Regions from separate parts of the Robbsia betulipollinis genome, predicted to be linked through region 1. Evidence: riboswitches for the same ligand, from Rfam matches in the RefSeq annotation. Region 1 holds a riboswitch; the other holds the start of a gene.
The links. A riboswitch is a leader RNA that binds a small molecule or an ion and turns the genes downstream of it on or off. The one in region 1 is predicted to bind fluoride.
Positions count from the first base shown of each region.

Region 2: it holds a riboswitch for fluoride, as region 1 does, so the genes downstream of both, OVY01_RS20430 (voltage-gated chloride channel family protein) here and OVY01_RS14525 (chloride channel protein) in region 1, are expected to answer to the same signal.

Region 1 is NZ_JAPMXC010000004.1:24,268-32,384, forward strand. Features, by position in the region: gene OVY01_RS14500 (2,3-bisphosphoglycerate-dependent phosphoglycerate mutase) at 1-631, opposite strand, end outside; gene OVY01_RS14505 (COG4280 domain-containing protein) at 568-1,560, opposite strand; gene OVY01_RS14510 (MFS transporter) at 1,633-2,901, opposite strand; gene OVY01_RS14515 (endonuclease/exonuclease/phosphatase family protein) at 2,987-3,793, opposite strand; gene OVY01_RS14520 (Chromate resistance protein ChrB) at 3,806-4,348, opposite strand; fluoride riboswitch at 4,466-4,536, shown strand; partial or broken gene OVY01_RS14525 (chloride channel protein) at 4,618-5,208, shown strand; gene crcB (fluoride efflux transporter CrcB) at 5,284-5,673, shown strand; gene eno (phosphopyruvate hydratase) at 5,855-7,138, shown strand; gene OVY01_RS14540 (DUF190 domain-containing protein) at 7,361-7,684, shown strand.
Region 2 is NZ_JAPMXC010000010.1:599,395-607,511, reverse strand. Features, by position in the region: gene OVY01_RS20465 (metallophosphoesterase) at 1-46, shown strand, start outside; gene OVY01_RS20460 (hypothetical protein) at 62-400, opposite strand; gene OVY01_RS20455 (hypothetical protein) at 887-1,240, shown strand; gene pcaF (3-oxoadipyl-CoA thiolase) at 1,336-2,538, opposite strand; gene OVY01_RS20445 (3-oxoacid CoA-transferase subunit B) at 2,538-3,209, opposite strand; gene OVY01_RS20440 (3-oxoacid CoA-transferase subunit A) at 3,197-3,940, opposite strand; gene OVY01_RS20435 (sulfite oxidase) at 4,082-5,161, opposite strand; gene OVY01_RS20430 (voltage-gated chloride channel family protein) at 5,249-6,529, opposite strand; fluoride riboswitch at 6,649-6,727, opposite strand; gene OVY01_RS20425 (sugar transporter) at 7,079-8,117, shown strand, end outside.

The DNA.
Region 1 (8,117 bases):
GCAAACTATTGCCATGTGCCACGACCACGACGGATCGCCCGTATAACAGCTGGGGGGCGATGGCCTCTACCCACGCTTTAGATACTCGTCCGACCGTCTGTGACAGCGACTCAGTCTTTGGGAGATCTCGCGCAGGCACACCTGCGTAGCGTTGATCGAGATTCACATATTCTCTCGCAGCCTCGTCTAGTGGCGGCGGCTGTGCAGCGTAACCGCGCCGCCACTCTTTCACGGCGAGCGTTCCGTAGCGTTCCTCCGCGCGCATCTTCATCTGACCTGTAAGTGCGCCGTAATGGCGCTCATTAAGCCGCCAGTCGACATGTTGCGTCACCCAAACCATGTCCATCGATTCAAGCAAAATCCAAAGCGAGTGGATGCACCGGCTTAAGGCCGACGAAAATGTCACATCGAGTTCGATGCCTTCGCTCAGCAACGCGGTGCCAGCGACCCGCATTTGCTCGATTCCCCGGGCCGTCAATCCTACGTCAGCCCAACCGGTAAAACGCTGCTCCAGATTCCACTGAGATTCTCCATGCCGCACCAATATGAGCGATGCCACAGCCCCCCCTAATTTTTTTTGGATGACAAAACGTTCAACGCCAATATCCCCAAAAGGCCCATTGCGAAACATACGCCGTCAGCATGCACTCCAAATGTTATCCGACCTTCTAGAAACCAGCCGATCAACACCCATACCACTATCCCACCAGCAAATCTTGCGTCATCAACAAACAGACCAAAAAGTTCATTTCGTACCAGGGCAATGGCGCCTAGCTTCGTTGGGCTCGACGATGCTGAAGTTGATTGACTCTGCAATGTAGGAATCTTGGCGCGCCCGATCACGACCTTCACCAGCAAAAACGCGATCCCCAGAAAAGCGACAATTAACGCCAGCAAGTACACATCAGCGCCCGGCCACTCAACGCCGATGCCCTCTCCAACCCAAAATGTACCGAAAGCGCTCAGCATGGCGCCCACCGCAAATTTGAGGGAATTTTCCGGCACTCTTGTCAGCGGGCGATGAAGCGCAAGACCGAGCACAATCACGGCACCAAGGGCTAGCAACGCACCCAGGCACGCGGGTACCATCAGTTGCGTGCTAGAACCAATTGCAATGACGATAAAGACGACCTCAATACCCTCCAGCATAACAATCTTGAAGGACGTCATAAAGGCAAGCACATCCACCCTGCATGGTGTGACGGATTCGATCGATCGCAGATTGGCGGTTTCCTTCTCATACGCCACCGCTTCATTGTGCAATGGCTTCGCTCCCGCAGCGCGCAAAATCGCCTTTCGTAACCAGCGTAGGCCGAACAGCAGCGACAATGTTCCCACTGTTAATTGCACCCAATCTAGGGGGATACGCGTTAATGACGGGCCTAGTATTGCTACCAAGCATATGAGAACGGCTAGCGCAGCGCTTACGCCCAATAGCGCGGAACGCCAACCTCGAACCGTACCAACGGCTAAAACGATTGTCAGGGCTTCAACGCACTCGACGCCCGCGCCCATAAACGATGCGAGCATCGCAGGTGCTGCAATAGTCCATAAAATCATGGCTTATCCCTTATCGTTATATGAATGGAGTAAAACGGCACCGAAACGATCACAGTGCTTGAGCGCGCCACATCAGCCGCGCGGCCGCTCTCGTTGAATACGCATCAGAGCAAACGTGCCCGTTACCATCACTATTGCGGCAAGACCAAAGCCCACGATTGGCGATACGCCCGTCCACAGCAAACCAAGTACGGAACTAGACAGAAATTTTGTGCAACCATTCACCGTCCCCAGTGCGCCGTAACTGGTCGCGAGCGTGTCTTGCGCCACCATATCCGCGCTCACTGTCGATTCCAGCGCATCTTGTACTGCCACATACAGGCCTGCGATGAGGAAGATTCCAGCGAGTAACGGTATGCTCGCCGACGAGAGGTAAAAGGCGAGCATCATCAAGACGCCAGTTAATGCGCCCAAAGCGTATCCTCCAACTAGGAGCGCCAGTGCGCCTACGCGGTCGGCACATGCGCCGATGGGATACGAAGCCACTACCTGGACGATGTTGCGCCCAACATAAAGCAGTCCGGCGATTTGAGCCGCGTGCACTACGCCAAACGAGGGAGTGAGCAATTGAGTCGCCCCAAGGATCAGCAAGCTATGCGAGAAATCGCCCAGCCCGAATATTCCGACCGCTGCTAAATAGCGCTTAAAGCTCACGGGAAGTCCCCGCAGCGTGCTGAAAAGGCGCAATCCAGGATTGGGCGAACGTTCAGGATCGTTGACAAGCGTCAGGAATGCCACCACAGCAAGCGCGCCTGGAACAACCGACAGCCATAGAACTAATCGAAAGGGACCGGACGCGTCATCCCAGTGGAAAGTTTGTGCCCAGCCGAGCACGGACACGCCCAATAATGGACCGAGGACCGCTCCGATGGTATCGACCGCGCGGTGAAAGCCCATAGCACGCCCCCGCGTCTGTCGGCTGACGGCCTGAATGACGATTGCATCGCGAAGCGGCCCCCGCAGGCCTTTACCGAACCAGGATACTAAACGCCCAAGTAACAGTAGCGGCCATCCCGCGGCCAGCGCAATCAGAACCTGCCCGATTGGGGTGAGCGCGTATCCTACTAACACTAGGCGCTTTCGGTGACCAAGCTTGTCTGCAATATAACCGGAGGCCATCTTTGTGAAGCTTGAGACAGCATCGGCTACGCCTTCAATGAGCCCCAAGGCCGCCGCAGGAATACCCAAGACTGCTAGAAAACCCGGTAGGATGACCGTCGTTGTTTCGTAGCAAAAGTCACCGAATGCGCTCGTTATTCCTGCACCTGCAACGGTGCGGTTGAGCCATCCGCTCGGCACCTTTTGAGTATCAACGCTACGCCCGTCTTTCTCATTAGTCATACTAAATTCGTCCCAGGAAGCCTGTTTTGGCTAAATTGACACTGCGGATTAAGCGTGACCGATACGCCGCATAGTCGATCTACCTTTACGATAGCTCAAAGCGTGCGAGGACCGGATAGTGGTCCGAGGCAAGGTCTGTTGCCGCGGTGCGCACAACCTCATAATGACGTGCACTCTTCGCCAGAGAAGCAGATGCGAGCAGGTAGTCGCAGCGCATATTTGCAAACTCGGCATTTGGATATCCTTGAGTGGGTACGGTTGCTGTCTTGCGAGCGTCAAGCTGGTTCCCAAGATCGACCCATCCGGCGGCTTCGAGCCTCGCCAATACGGTACGGTCCGCACTCACTAAACCATCATCTAGGTAGCGAATACGGTGGTGCGCCGGCAAGACATTGAAACCTTCTGGCTCAGGATCATGCGGTGAGGCAGCGTTGAAATCTCCGCCGAGCAACGTTAGCTTTTCGGGTGCGACTTGCACTGCCAAATATGCCGCCTCGCGACGGCGCACATCGGGTCCGTTTGGGCAAAGGTGCGCGCTAAGAAAGGTGATGGGCTCGCTAACGCCTGGAACCGCCACCTTCAGCGTAGCAAGCGCGTGGTGAAAATGACCACTATCTGGCTCAAAGGAAAGTGGACGAAGCGGCGTGCGGATAAAAATGGCCACGTGCTGACCGGTTCCTGGCGCGACCGCCAAGAACCCACGCAGACCAAGATGCTCTTCCATCGCATACAGCCACGCGCCTCCGTTAGCGTCAAAGCCCTTCGCCTCCTGCATCAGGAATACATCCGGGTGAATTTGATTTATTAACTCGATTTGCGCTCGGGCACGTACGTCGTTGGTACCCTCTCGCCCTGCGAACAAGGTGTTGTAGCTGAGAACGGTAAGTTGCATGTTCGCTCCAGATTAGCGGTTTTCGTCATGTGCTTCGAAAACGCGTTGGGCATAGACGTCTAGTAGACCTTCACATGCCGTCAGACGTCGCTGCGCCTCTTCCGCACGGGTGGCACCATAAAAGTCGAGCTTGCGAATCTTTTCCAGCCAGGTCTGCAGTTTTTTCAGGTCGGCGTCGTTTTCTTCGAGTTCCGCATAGGTGAAGTGATTCGCCGCGGTTTCCTTTGCGATTTCCGCGTCAAAGTCGTCACATTTGTCGATGAACTCGATGTACTGTTCATCGCGATCGGCCTTGAAGCGACCCAATACCTTATCTTCCTGACTTTGGTCGAGGGCAATCGTTTCAAGCAGCACCGACTCTCCAGCCATTTCGTGGATTTCGTTTTCCATGATCTTCAAGCGACGCGTGTGATCATCGGTCTTCGGCAGCAGGCACACGCCGTTTTGCAAGTAAATGCCGCCCATACCCTTGAGCTTTCGCCATAACGCGATTCGCGTTTTTGCGGGCTCGGCGGGGACCTTATAGGTCAGCAATAGCCAGTTTTGTGTCTTCATGCGAACAATCATAAAGTAACGATCGTAACAAATAAACTGTAGAGACAAATTGTTTTTTTTGTTCTAATCAAAAAAACTTCCGATTAATCTGGACGATTTGGGATCCATTCGGTATCGTTTGGTTAGGGAGATGGTGTTCCTCCTTTAACCGCAGTCGACATTGTGCTGCTGATGACGCCTACAGAAACCTGATCACGGTCAGGGCTGTAGGCGTTCGCGCACACTCTCTTGCCGTTGGTCAGCCCGAACAATTCGAGCAAATATGACCAATGCCGCGCCTTCCCCGCCCAGAACAACTCAAGCTTTTGCCGTATATCGGCAAGTGGCTTGTCATCGCCAGTGTCGTCGCTCTTCTCGCCGGCTGCGCCTCTGCGTTTTTCCTCGCTTCACTCGATCAGGCGACCGATTGGCGTGAAACCCATCATTGGATTATTTGGCTATTGCCTGTGGCAGGGTTTTCCGTAGGGCTTGTGTATCACCTGCTAGGGAAAACTGTCGATGGCGGCAACAATCTCATCATCGACGAAATCCACGACCCAAAGAATGTCGTGCCATTACGCATGGTTCCGCTGGTGTTGGGCGGAACCATTATTTCGCATTTATTTGGCGCAACAGTAGGCCGCGAGGGTACCGCTGTACAGATGGGCGGCGCACTCGCTGATCAGCTCACCCGATTGTTCCGCATACAGCAGGAAGACCGTCGCATCCTATTGATGGCCGGCATCAGCGCTGGCTTCGCGTCGGTGTTTGGAACGCCGTTGGCAGGCACGGTCTTTGGCCTCGAAGTGCTCACCATCGGGCGCATGCGCTATGACGCGCTGTTCCCCTGCATCGTCGCAGGCATTGTTGCCGACCAAGTGTGCCGTGCTCTGTGAGCTGCCTCTCATGAACACGCCAGTGGCAGGCGTAGCCACGCGCGTCAAGGCGGGATGATGATGTTCGGTGCTTCCACCGTTATCGCCATTAGCGCCGGCGCAACCGTTGGCGCTCTCACCCGCTATGGCCTAAGTCTGGCGATGAATGCATGGGTACCTAATCTGCCGATGGGAACACTTGCCTCGAATTTAATTGCTGCCTACATCGTCGGGTTCGCCATCGCTTATTTTGCTGTATCGCCGGGTCTATCTGCGGCATGGCGACTGTTTCTAATTACGGGCTTAGCGGGGGGACTCTCTACTTTTTCAACGTTTTCGGCTGAGCTGCTAACGACGCTGCGAGAGGGTCGCCTAGGTTGGTCGGCTCGCCTACTGGCGTTCCACGTCGGTGGTTCATTAGCCATGGCGGCTCTCGGCATGACTACCGTTTCTTTGGCGCGTCCAACCTGACGATGGCGCAAAGCCCTTCGGTGACCGTTCGGGCGTCCGTGTCGGCGGAATAAAGTGGTCGAGGTTTTTGGTTGTTGAAGCTCCAGGACGGGGATGAGGTGTCGAACACCCCGTTTGTTTACGCGATGCAGTCACCCATTAAATACGGGTCTTTTTGAACTATTTGCACTGGGAGTTGTTCATGGATTTTTCCATCCAAACGTTACACGCCCGCGAGATACTAGATTCTCGCGGCAATCCGACCGTCGAAGTTGACGTGCGGCTCATTGGTGGAGCGACCGGGCGCGCTGCGGTGCCATCGGGGGCTTCTACTGGCGTTCACGAGGCGGTCGAACTACGGGATGCGGACGCGAAGCGTTTTGGTGGTAAGGGTGTCCGCCATGCCGTTGCAAACGTCAATACTGAAATCGCCGTCGCCCTGCAAGGTATGGACGCGAGTGATCAAAGCGGGATTGATAGCGTCTTAATCGAATTGGACGGCACGCCGAACAAGGCTCGACTCGGCGCCAACGCTTTGCTGGCAGTGAGTTTATCGGTCGCACGAGCGGCCGCTCAGGGCGAAGGGCTACAGCTCTTTGAGTACCTAGGCGGCCCGCATGCGAACCGGATGCCAGTGCCGATGTTCAACATCCTCAACGGCGGTGTTCACACAAATTGGCAAGGCGCCGATTTTCAGGAGTTCATGATAGCGCCGGTCGGTGCGGAAAGCTTCGCTGAAGGCCTGCGATGGGGTGCCGAGATTTATCACTGTCTTCGCGACAACTTGAAAAAAAGCGGTCATTCCACGGCGGTGGGCGACGAAGGTGGCTTCGCGCCGGCGTTGAAGCGAAACAGCGACGCAGTGGAGCTGATCCTCACGGCTATTGAGACGGCCGGATACAAACCAGGAGAAGATGTCGTGATCGCCATCGATCCTGCATCCAGCGGATTCTTCAAGGATGGGCTGTATCACTTACATAGTGAAAATCGAAGTATCACTGCTGATGAGTTGGTCGAACTATACGTTGATTGGACAAACAAATACCCCATCGCGGTGTTAGAAGATGGGCTAGCCGAAGACGATTGGGCTGGCTGGAAAACGCTGCATGACGCACTTGGCAGCAAGATTGAGTTAGTTGGTGATGATCTCTTTGTGACAAACGTAGAGCGAATCGCACGCGGCATACGCGAGGATGTCGCCAATGCAGTGCTTATAAAGCCAAATCAAATAGGAACACTTACTGAAACCCGCGCTGCGGTTGATATGGCTTACAGGGCGGGATGGAGCGCTATGGTATCCCATCGCAGCGGAGAAACAGTAGATAGCTTCATTGCAGATCTGACGGTGGCACTGTGCACGGGTCACCTAAAGACAGGTGCGCCTTGTCGTGGTGAGCGCGTTGAAAAATATAACCAACTCATACGCATAGAAGAAACGCTAGGCGCGGCCGCGACCTATGCGGGACATACGGCCTTCGTACGATAATCAATTCGCACCATCATTAGAGGTCGCTACAGCTGAGCCGGTTCAAAAATGGCACGTGCATGGAAAATGGGCCAGATCTGATTTTTGATCAAACACTTACCTACGCCTGCTCACACATTGGGAGACCCTGAGCGGCAGCATTTCGGGTTGGCACGAATGACGGTTGGGGCATGGGAGTTTCCCAAGGCCCCTATTTAATACAACGAGTGAGGAGACAGAATGATGAACGCATACCAAGTCACGTTTTTCACTGAACAAAACCGGCGCCACAACCACACGTCCATCGGCGAATGGTTACTGAAATTCACGAAGGAACATGGGGCTAAAGGCGGCACTTTAGTAAGCGGAGCAGAAGGGTTCGACCACTTGGGGAAATTCCATTCTATTGGTTTTTTTGAATTAGCCGATCAGCCTATAGCGGTCACAGTCTCGATAGATGAGGAAAACTTCCAGCAACTCGCCGCTGCACTAGCGAACGAAAACGTTGACATCGCCTACGTCAAAATACCCGTGGAGTTGGGGCGTCTGGGCGCTGGTTGGAAATAGCGATATTGACGCACTCGAAGTATTCGCGCCAGAGAAATCGCGCCTCCCTCCGGAGCTGCGTCCAGTCGTCGACGAATTTATAAAGCCAGTTGAATGAGCTCTCAAAGCACCATGGGCGCCATTCTCCCGGCATTAAATCTGCGCCATGCTCACATTTGTCCCTAGTTACCATACTGATGGTGTGACCGCCATGATGCTCGCTCAATGTCCGACCTGTAGAAAACCCATGATTGAACATCAATCGCTATGCCCTATGTGCCGTTGCCTGGATAATCGCATCGGCTTAGGACTAAAGAGAAATCGCCACGACATTACTAGCAACGTAACACTCTTACTACTGATTGCAACGGCAACCTTGCTCGTATTGTCTTACTTGCTCGGATTAACAGAGCCGCTGTAATTGCCCGCACTACGCTAGTTTGGCGTATCCGCA
Region 2 (8,117 bases), on a different contig from region 1:
ATCGGAGATCACCCACCTGCGGCTGGTTCCCGGCCCGGCACGCTGACGGGCCGGGCCATGCTCATTTGCTGATCCAGCCGGAACTGTCGCTGGCGATCTGATTCTGCAGCGCGCTGTCGGCGCGGAACATCGCGGTATCGTTGACTGCCGCGGTCGTATCCCCGATCCGAGGCGTGAGATCTGCCGCCGGCGCGATGATCTTGTTGGTCTGATCGGTGACCGGCGAGGTGATTTTCGAGACGGCGCCGGTGGCCGTATCGCGCAGGATCGGCACCGAGATGCTACCTGCCAGCGCGCTCAGCGGCGGGACCGCGCCGATCGCCAGCGCGATGACGATCCCCTTCGCGACGCGGGCCAGGCGACGCGCCCTGGCCGGGTTCGATCGGTCTCGCATGGTCATATGAGGTTCTCCTGATTCTCGCGATATCGCGCCCCGAAACACGCACGACGGTCTCGGGGCATCCCACCGCTGGTAAAGACCGGTAATTTCTACAAGGCCCGGCGCCGTCGCGTCATTCAGGTCCCGGCAAACGGCCATCGCGCGACGACGAACCCTGCAAGGCCATTCGTGCAGCGGACGCACGAACCGGTGCGACGACCCTGCATCGAACCCACCCGCCATGACCGGCGCACCGTGCCGCCTTCCATGCTACGCGCCCTGAGACGATCATGCGCCAATGTCCATGATGCAACATGGTCTAATCTCAAAATTTCCCGCGCTGCCGCCTTCCTGGCTCGAGTTTTGCTATTCCCATAGCCGTCGCCTATCGCGCCGTTAGCGGCGCGCCTGTACGAAAAGGTCTGCGTTCTTACAAATCAGCACACTTGTAACCGACGCGCCGCGATAAGGTATGTCACAACAAAGTCAGTAGAAGGAGATTTACCCATGAATCGCATCCAGTCGATCCTGCTTGTCACCGCCGCCGCTTTCTCCGTCAATGTCGCCTTCGCGCAAACGCCGGGCACGGCGGACGCCGGTGCCCAGACGCCCGCTCCCGAAGTCCGGATCGTGACGCCGACCACGGACCCGCTGGTCCAGAAGCGCAACGACAACGCGCTCGCGAACAAGCAGTACAAGGAAAACAAGAAAGCCGCGGCTACCGAGTACAAGGAGCGCGTGAAAGCCGCGAAGAGCGACCGGAAGCAGTTGAAGAAAGATGCCACCTCGCAGGAGAAGTCGGCGATGTCCGGTGACGCGCCTGCTGCCCCGCTGCAGGCACTGCCGGTCAACAAGGAATAAGTCGACGGCACCGGGACCCGTGCCCGACACGGCCCGGCGACCGCGACGCGCGAGAAGGCCCGTCATGCGCAAGCGTGACGGGCCTTTTTACGTGGCTAGACGCGCTCGATCGCCAGCGCGATGCCCTGGCCGACGCCAATGCACATCGTGCACAGCGCGTAACGGCCACTGCTGGCCTCCAGTTGATGCAGCGCGGTGGTCACCAGCCGCGCGCCGCTCATGCCCAGCGGATGGCCCAGCGCGATACCGCCGCCCAGCGGATTGACCCGCGGGTCGTCATCGGCGATACCGAGCAAACGCAACACCGCCAGGCTCTGGCTGGCGAACGCCTCGTTCAATTCGATCACGTCGAATTGCTGTTGCATCATGCCAAGACGTGCCAGCAGTTTTTGCGTGGCCGGTACCGGGCCGATGCCCATCACCCGCGGCGCGACGCCGGCAGTCGCCATGCCCAGGATCCGTGCCCGGGGCGTCAGCCCCTGAGCGCGCGCAGCGCTCTCGCTGGCGAGGATCAGCGCCGCGGCGCCGTCATTGACGCCGGACGCATTGCCTGCCGTCACCGTGCCGTCGACGCGCACGATCGGCTTGAGCCGTGCGAGCGCCTCCATGCTGGTCTCGCGCGGATGTTCGTCGCGCATGACCCAGAAGGGATCGCCCTTCTTCTGCGCTACCGGCACACCGACGATCTCGGCCTCGTAGGCCCCCTGCGCCTGCGCACGGGCTGTCTTGCGCTGGCTCCGGAACGCGAACGCATCCTGGTCCTCGCGGCGCACATGGTACGCGTCGGCGACGTTCTCGGCGGTCTCGGGCATCGTGTCCACGCCGTATTGACGCTTCATCAAGGGGTTGACGAAGCGCCATCCCAGCGTCGTGTCCTCGAGCGCCGCGCTGCGCGAGAAAGCGTTCTGCGCCTTGCCCATCACGAAGGGAGCGCGGCTCATGCTCTCCACGCCGCCCGCAATCATCAGGCCGGCCTCTCCCGCGCGGATCGCACGCGCCGCGGTACCGATCGCGTCCAGGCCCGAGCCGCAGAGGCGATTCAACGTCACGCCCGGTACGTCATGCGGCAGACCCGCGAGCAGCAGCGCCATGCGCGCGACATCGCGATTGTCCTCGCCGGCCTGGTTCGCGCAGCCGTAGACCACATCGTCCACGCGCGACCAGTCCACGTTCGCATGGCGTTCGATCAACGCCCGCAGCGGCACCGCCGCCAGATCGTCGGCGCGCACGCCCGCCAGCGCGCCGCCGTAACGGCCGATCGGCGTGCGGATCGCGTCGCACAGGAAAACTTCATCCATCATCCGGCTCCGGGTATCGGTTGGTCGACGTGCGGCGCCAGGCGCATCGGCACGCCGCTGCGGCTGACCAGTTCGTCGAACGGCATATCGGTGAAGATTTCGCGAACCAGCAAACCGTCGCGGGTCACGTCGATCACGGCGAGATCGGTATAGATCCGGCTGACGCAACGCACGGCGGTCACCGGATAACCGCACTCCGCGACGATCTTGCTTGCACCCTGCTTCGTGAAATGTTCCATCATCACATAGACCTGCTTGGCGCCCAGCGCGAGATCCATCGCACCGCCCACCGCCGGAATCGCATCGGGCGCGCCGGTGTGCCAGTTCGCGAGGTCGCCTTTCACCGAGACCTGGAACGCGCCCAGCACGCAAAAATCCAGATGGCCGCCGCGCATCATGCCGAAGGAGTCCGCATGATGGAAGAACGCGCCGCCAGCGAGCAGGGTGACATGCTGCTTGCCGGCGTTGATCAGGTCGTCGTCCTCATCGCCGGGTGCCGGTGCCGGCCCCATGCCCAGTACGCCGTTCTCGCTATGGAGGAAGATCTCCTTGTCCGGCGCCAGATGATTCGCAACCAGGGTCGGCACGCCGATGCCCAGGTTCACATAGGCCCCTTCGGGAATGTCGCGCGCGACGCGGCCCGCCATGTCGTCCCGGCTCAAACGCTGCATCGTCGTGTCTCCGCCACCGTCGTTTCGGCCACCGCTGTTTCCGCTCGTCCTGTCGGCCGGGGGTCCGCCGGCCGCAGCTGCACCACGCGCTGCACGAAGATCCCGGGGGTCACCACCGTTTCCGGATCCAGCATGCCCAGTTCGACCACCTCCGCCACCTGCACCACCGCGATCTTCGCGGCCGTCGCCATGATCGGACCGAAATTGCGCGCGGTCTTGCGGTAGACCAGATTGCCCCAGCGGTCGGCGCGCTCGGCCTTGATCAATGCGAAATCCGCGTGCAGCGGCCGTTCGAGAACATAGTGACGTCCGTCGATCTCCCGCACCTCCTTGCCTTCGGCCAGCAAGGTGCCGAAGCCGGTCGGCGTGAAGAATCCGCCGATGCCCGCCCCCGCCGCGCGGATTCTCTCCGCGAGATTGCCTTGCGGCACCAGTTCCAGCGCGATCTCGCCAGCGCGATAGAGCGCGTCGAACACGTGCGAATCCGCCTGTCTCGGAAAAGAACAGATGATCTTCGCAACCCGCCCTGCCTTGAGCAGGGCCGCCAGTCCCGTCTCGCCGTTGCCGGCATTGTTGTTGACGATGGTCAGGCCGCGCGCGCCCTGCTCGATCAGCGCGTCGATCAGTTCCGCCGGCATGCCGGCATTGCCGAAACCGCCGATCATGATCGTTGCGCCGTCCTGAACGTCGGCGAGCGCCCGTGCCGCCGTCTCGAAAACCTTGTTGATCATCGACCGCTCCTTGATGAAACGCCATGCCGCGCACGTCTCCATGGCGAACTTTTTTTCGTATGCAGCGATTCCGCCGATGATAGTGCCTTGCTAGTAGACGGGTCAAATACGGGATGACGCGGTTGACGGATGCACCGCGCTTCAGGTCGCCCCGATATCGATGCGATGCCACGATGCGCACAGATAGCCTTTATAGTTCCAGGTGTCGTCGGCGTCGGCAGGTTGCGTCTGTCCGGCGGAATCCCATGCGCGTACCGCCAGCCGGTGGTTGCCCGCGGGTATCTCGACCTCGTGTTCCCACAGTGTCCAGCTCCACGGGGAACCCGCATCGTGTTCCAGCCGTGCCTGCGACCAGTCGCGTCCGCCATTGATCGAGACATCCACCCGCGCCACGCCGCGCGCGGTGGCGATCGCCCAACCGCGCAGCGTGGTCTTGCCGGCCGCCAGTACGGCGCGATCCGCCGGCTCGCAGATCACGCTGTTCAGCGGCATGTCGTTGATCGTCATGCCCTGCGCCGGGTTGGCGGTGTCGGGTGTCGCGTCGGGCGGAAACAGCTTGTAGTCCTGCGACTGGATATAGCAGGTGGACGGGCTCTCCTGCACGGTGATGGCGGTGAGCCACTTGGCGCTGCGCACGCCCGCGTAACCCGGAACGATGGCCCGCAGCGGCGCGCCGTGCTCGGCGGTGAGCGGCGCGCCGTTCATGTCGTAGGCCAGCAGGACCTCGGCCGAATTCGCCTTGCTCATCGGAATCGACACGCCGTAGCGAAATGCATGCCCTTCGACATGGCAATCGTCCAGCGAATCGAACGCGACATGCAAGGCGGGATCGCATTCGGCACCCGCGGCGCGCAGCACGTCCGCCAGCATGACGCCGCTCCAGGTCGCGTTGCCGATCGCGCCACCCGCCCACGGGTCGCCCGCCACGGGCTTCACGGCCTGCAGGTCGCTGCGGCGGTTGCCCGCGCATTGCAGTACCGCCTCGACCGTATGCCGCGTGAAATCGCCGCGCAACTGCGCCAGCGAGAAAGTCAGGGGCGCCCGCACACGGCCGCCGACGCTCACGCGGAACGATGCGATCTCGGGCCGCGGGATATCGCCATGACTGCGCACGTAGAAGACATCGGCGGGCGTAAGTTTCCACGTGCGCAGGAACCCCAGCCTGGGCTCCGCGTTATACGGATTCGCCGAATGGACGATCCGGGGTTCGAGTTGGGGCATGCGATGTCTCCGGAGAAGGTAGCGCGTTCGAGCAAGGGCCGTGCCGCCAGCTCATCTGCCAGCTCATCTGCCAGCTTACCTGTCCGTTTATTCGCCCGCTGCCGGACCGGTCGCCCCGGTGGCTTCCCCGTCTCCGGGGAACGACCGATGCTTGCTCTGTGCGATTCGCTGCGCCCGGTAGATACCGGCATGGCCGGAGAAAAGATAGGCGACGACACACGCCAGGCCGGCATACACACCAATATCGATGCCGAATAGCTCGACCGCCATGAGGGTCGACGCGATCGGGGTATTGGCCGCGCCCGCGAACACGGCCACGAAACCCAGGCCCGCCAGCACCGGGAAGGGCAGCGCCAGCACATGGGACAACGCATTGCCGAGCGTGGCGCCGATATAGAACAGCGGCGTGACTTCTCCGCCCTTGAAACCGGACGCCAGCGTCACCACCGTGAACGCGAATTTACCCGCGAAGTCGTGGATCGGGAGCGGCTGGCGGAAGGCAGCGACGATCGTCGGAATGCCCAGGCCGAGGTAACGGTGCGTACCGGGCAGAAACGACGCCAGCGCGACGACGGCGCCGCCGACCAGCGGCCGTAGCGGGGGATAGGCGATCCGGCGCTTGACCCAGCCGCCCAATGCATGCGTGGTGTTGGCGAACAGCATGCCCGCGATGCCGAAGATCATCCCCGCGACGATGGCCGATGCGAGGCCGGCGAGGCCGATGTGCGGCACGAAGGGGATCGTATAGCGCGTGTGTTCGATCCCCCAGGCGCGAGTGACCTGATCGGCCAGAATGGCGGAGAGAAAGCATGCCGGCAGCGCGTCGTAACGCAGTTGCCCGATCGCCAGCACTTCGAGACCGAAGACCGCGCCGGCCAGCGGCGTGCCGAACACCGAGGCGAATCCGGCGGCGATGCCCGCCATCAGCAACAGGCGCCGGTCCTCGCGGTCCAGCCGGAAAACCTGCGCCACCCGGTCGGCGAGCGCGCCGCCCATCTGCACCGCGGTCCCTTCCCGTCCGGCCGACCCGCCGAACAGGTGCGTCGCGACCGTCGCGCCGAGCACCAGGAAAGCCATGCGCCTGGGAACCAGTTTTTTGGGATCGTGGATTTCGTCGATCAGGAGGTTATTGCCCGCCTCGACGCTGCTCCCGAAGCGGTAGTACACCCAGCCGACCGCGAACCCGCCGAAGGGCAGCAGGCAAATCAACCAGCCGTGGACGACGCGCGTGTTCGTCACGAGATCCAGGCTCCACAGCAGCAGCGCGGACGCGCTGCCGGAGAGCCCGCCAACCAGGGCGGAGAACGCCAGCCAGCGGCCCAGACGGGGCACCATGGCGAACTGTTCGGGCAAAAAGGGAGCTTTCATAAGACACCAGATTCATGCATTTCAAACCTGGGTAGCGAGAAGCCGCAGAAGCCGCGAAGGCATCACGAAGGCACCGCGACGATGCTGCGTGCGAACGCCCACGACTTCCCTCGACCTAGGAATTCGTAGGCATCATCAACCGGCAAGGCCGGTGGTTCGCTGTCAGGCGGCGGGAGGCATGCCATCTCCGCTGAGCAATATAGCACGAGCCTGCGGTAGCGCAGTGGCGCGTTGTCACACCCCAAAATAAATTTCGCGTGCTTCCCCTGCCTGAATACCCTTCCGCTTCAACCACTTGACGGCAGTAGAACGCATGGTTAACCCTAGTAGCCCGCGCGATTGACTTGTGGAGGACGGAAGCACCGGCGTACACTTTTCCGCAGCCCGCCTTCCTGCCGCCCTTCGCTGCTTCCCGCCGCTTCCAGCGCGTCTGCTTCCACCGCCATTTCAACCCGCGGGAAGCAGCGTCATGCGCGCGCGTGCGCCGTTGTCCGAACGGCCGGCAGGAGACGGGGGTTTTTCCATTCTTCTTCGAGCACCCGAATTTCCATGGTAACGGACGCACCCGCCCCCGCCGCCAGCTGGCGCGGCGTCATCGCGCTGGCTCTGGCCGCCTTCATCTTCAACACCACTGAATTCGCCCCCATCGCGCTGCTCAGCGACATCGGCCGCAGTTTCGATATGCGGCCGTCCGAAGTCGGCCTGATCCTCACCGTCTATGCGTGGGTGGTGGCGTTGATGTCGTTGCCGATGATGCTGCTCACCCGCACCATCGAGCGGCGCAAGCTGCTGGTGGGCGTCTTCATCGTCTTCATCGCCAGCCACGTGCTGTCCGGCGTGGCCTGGAGTTTCGCCGTGCTGGAAGCCAGCCGCATCGGCATCGCCTTCTCCCACGCGGTGTTCTGGTCGATCACCGCATCGCTCGCCGTGCGTATCGCCCCGCCCGGCAAGCGGACCCAGGCGCTGGGGCTGCTGGCCACCGGCACCTGCCTGGCCATGGTGCTCGGCATCCCGCTGGGCCGGGTGGTCGGCGAGGTGCTGGGATGGCGCTGGACCTTCCTGGCGATCGCCGGCATCGCGGCCGCCACTGTCTACCAGCTGACGCGCATCCTGCCGCCGTTGCCCAGCGAGAACGCCGGTTCGTTGCGCAGCCTGCCGCTATTGTTCAAGCGCCCGGCGCTGCTATGCGTCTATCTGCTCACCGCGCTCGTGGTCACCGCCCATTTCACTGGGTACAGCTACATCGAACCGTTCGCGCGTGAGGTGGCGGGCATGAGCGGCACGATGGTCACCGCGTTGCTGCTGCTGTTCGGCGGCTCCGGCGTGATCGGCTCGCTCTTGTTCAGCCGCTATAGCGACCGCTTCCCGAACGGTTTTCTGTTTGCCACGATCGCCGGTATCGCCGCCTGCCTTCTGCTGCTGCTCCCGTTCGCCGCGAACCCCTATCTCCTGGCTCTCCTGAGCGTGTTCTGGGGCATCGCCATCATGTGCTTCGGCCTGATCCTGCAGGCCCGGGTACTGCACCTGGCGACCGATGCCACGGACGTGGCGATGGCGCTGTTTTCCGGCATCTACAATGTGGGCATCG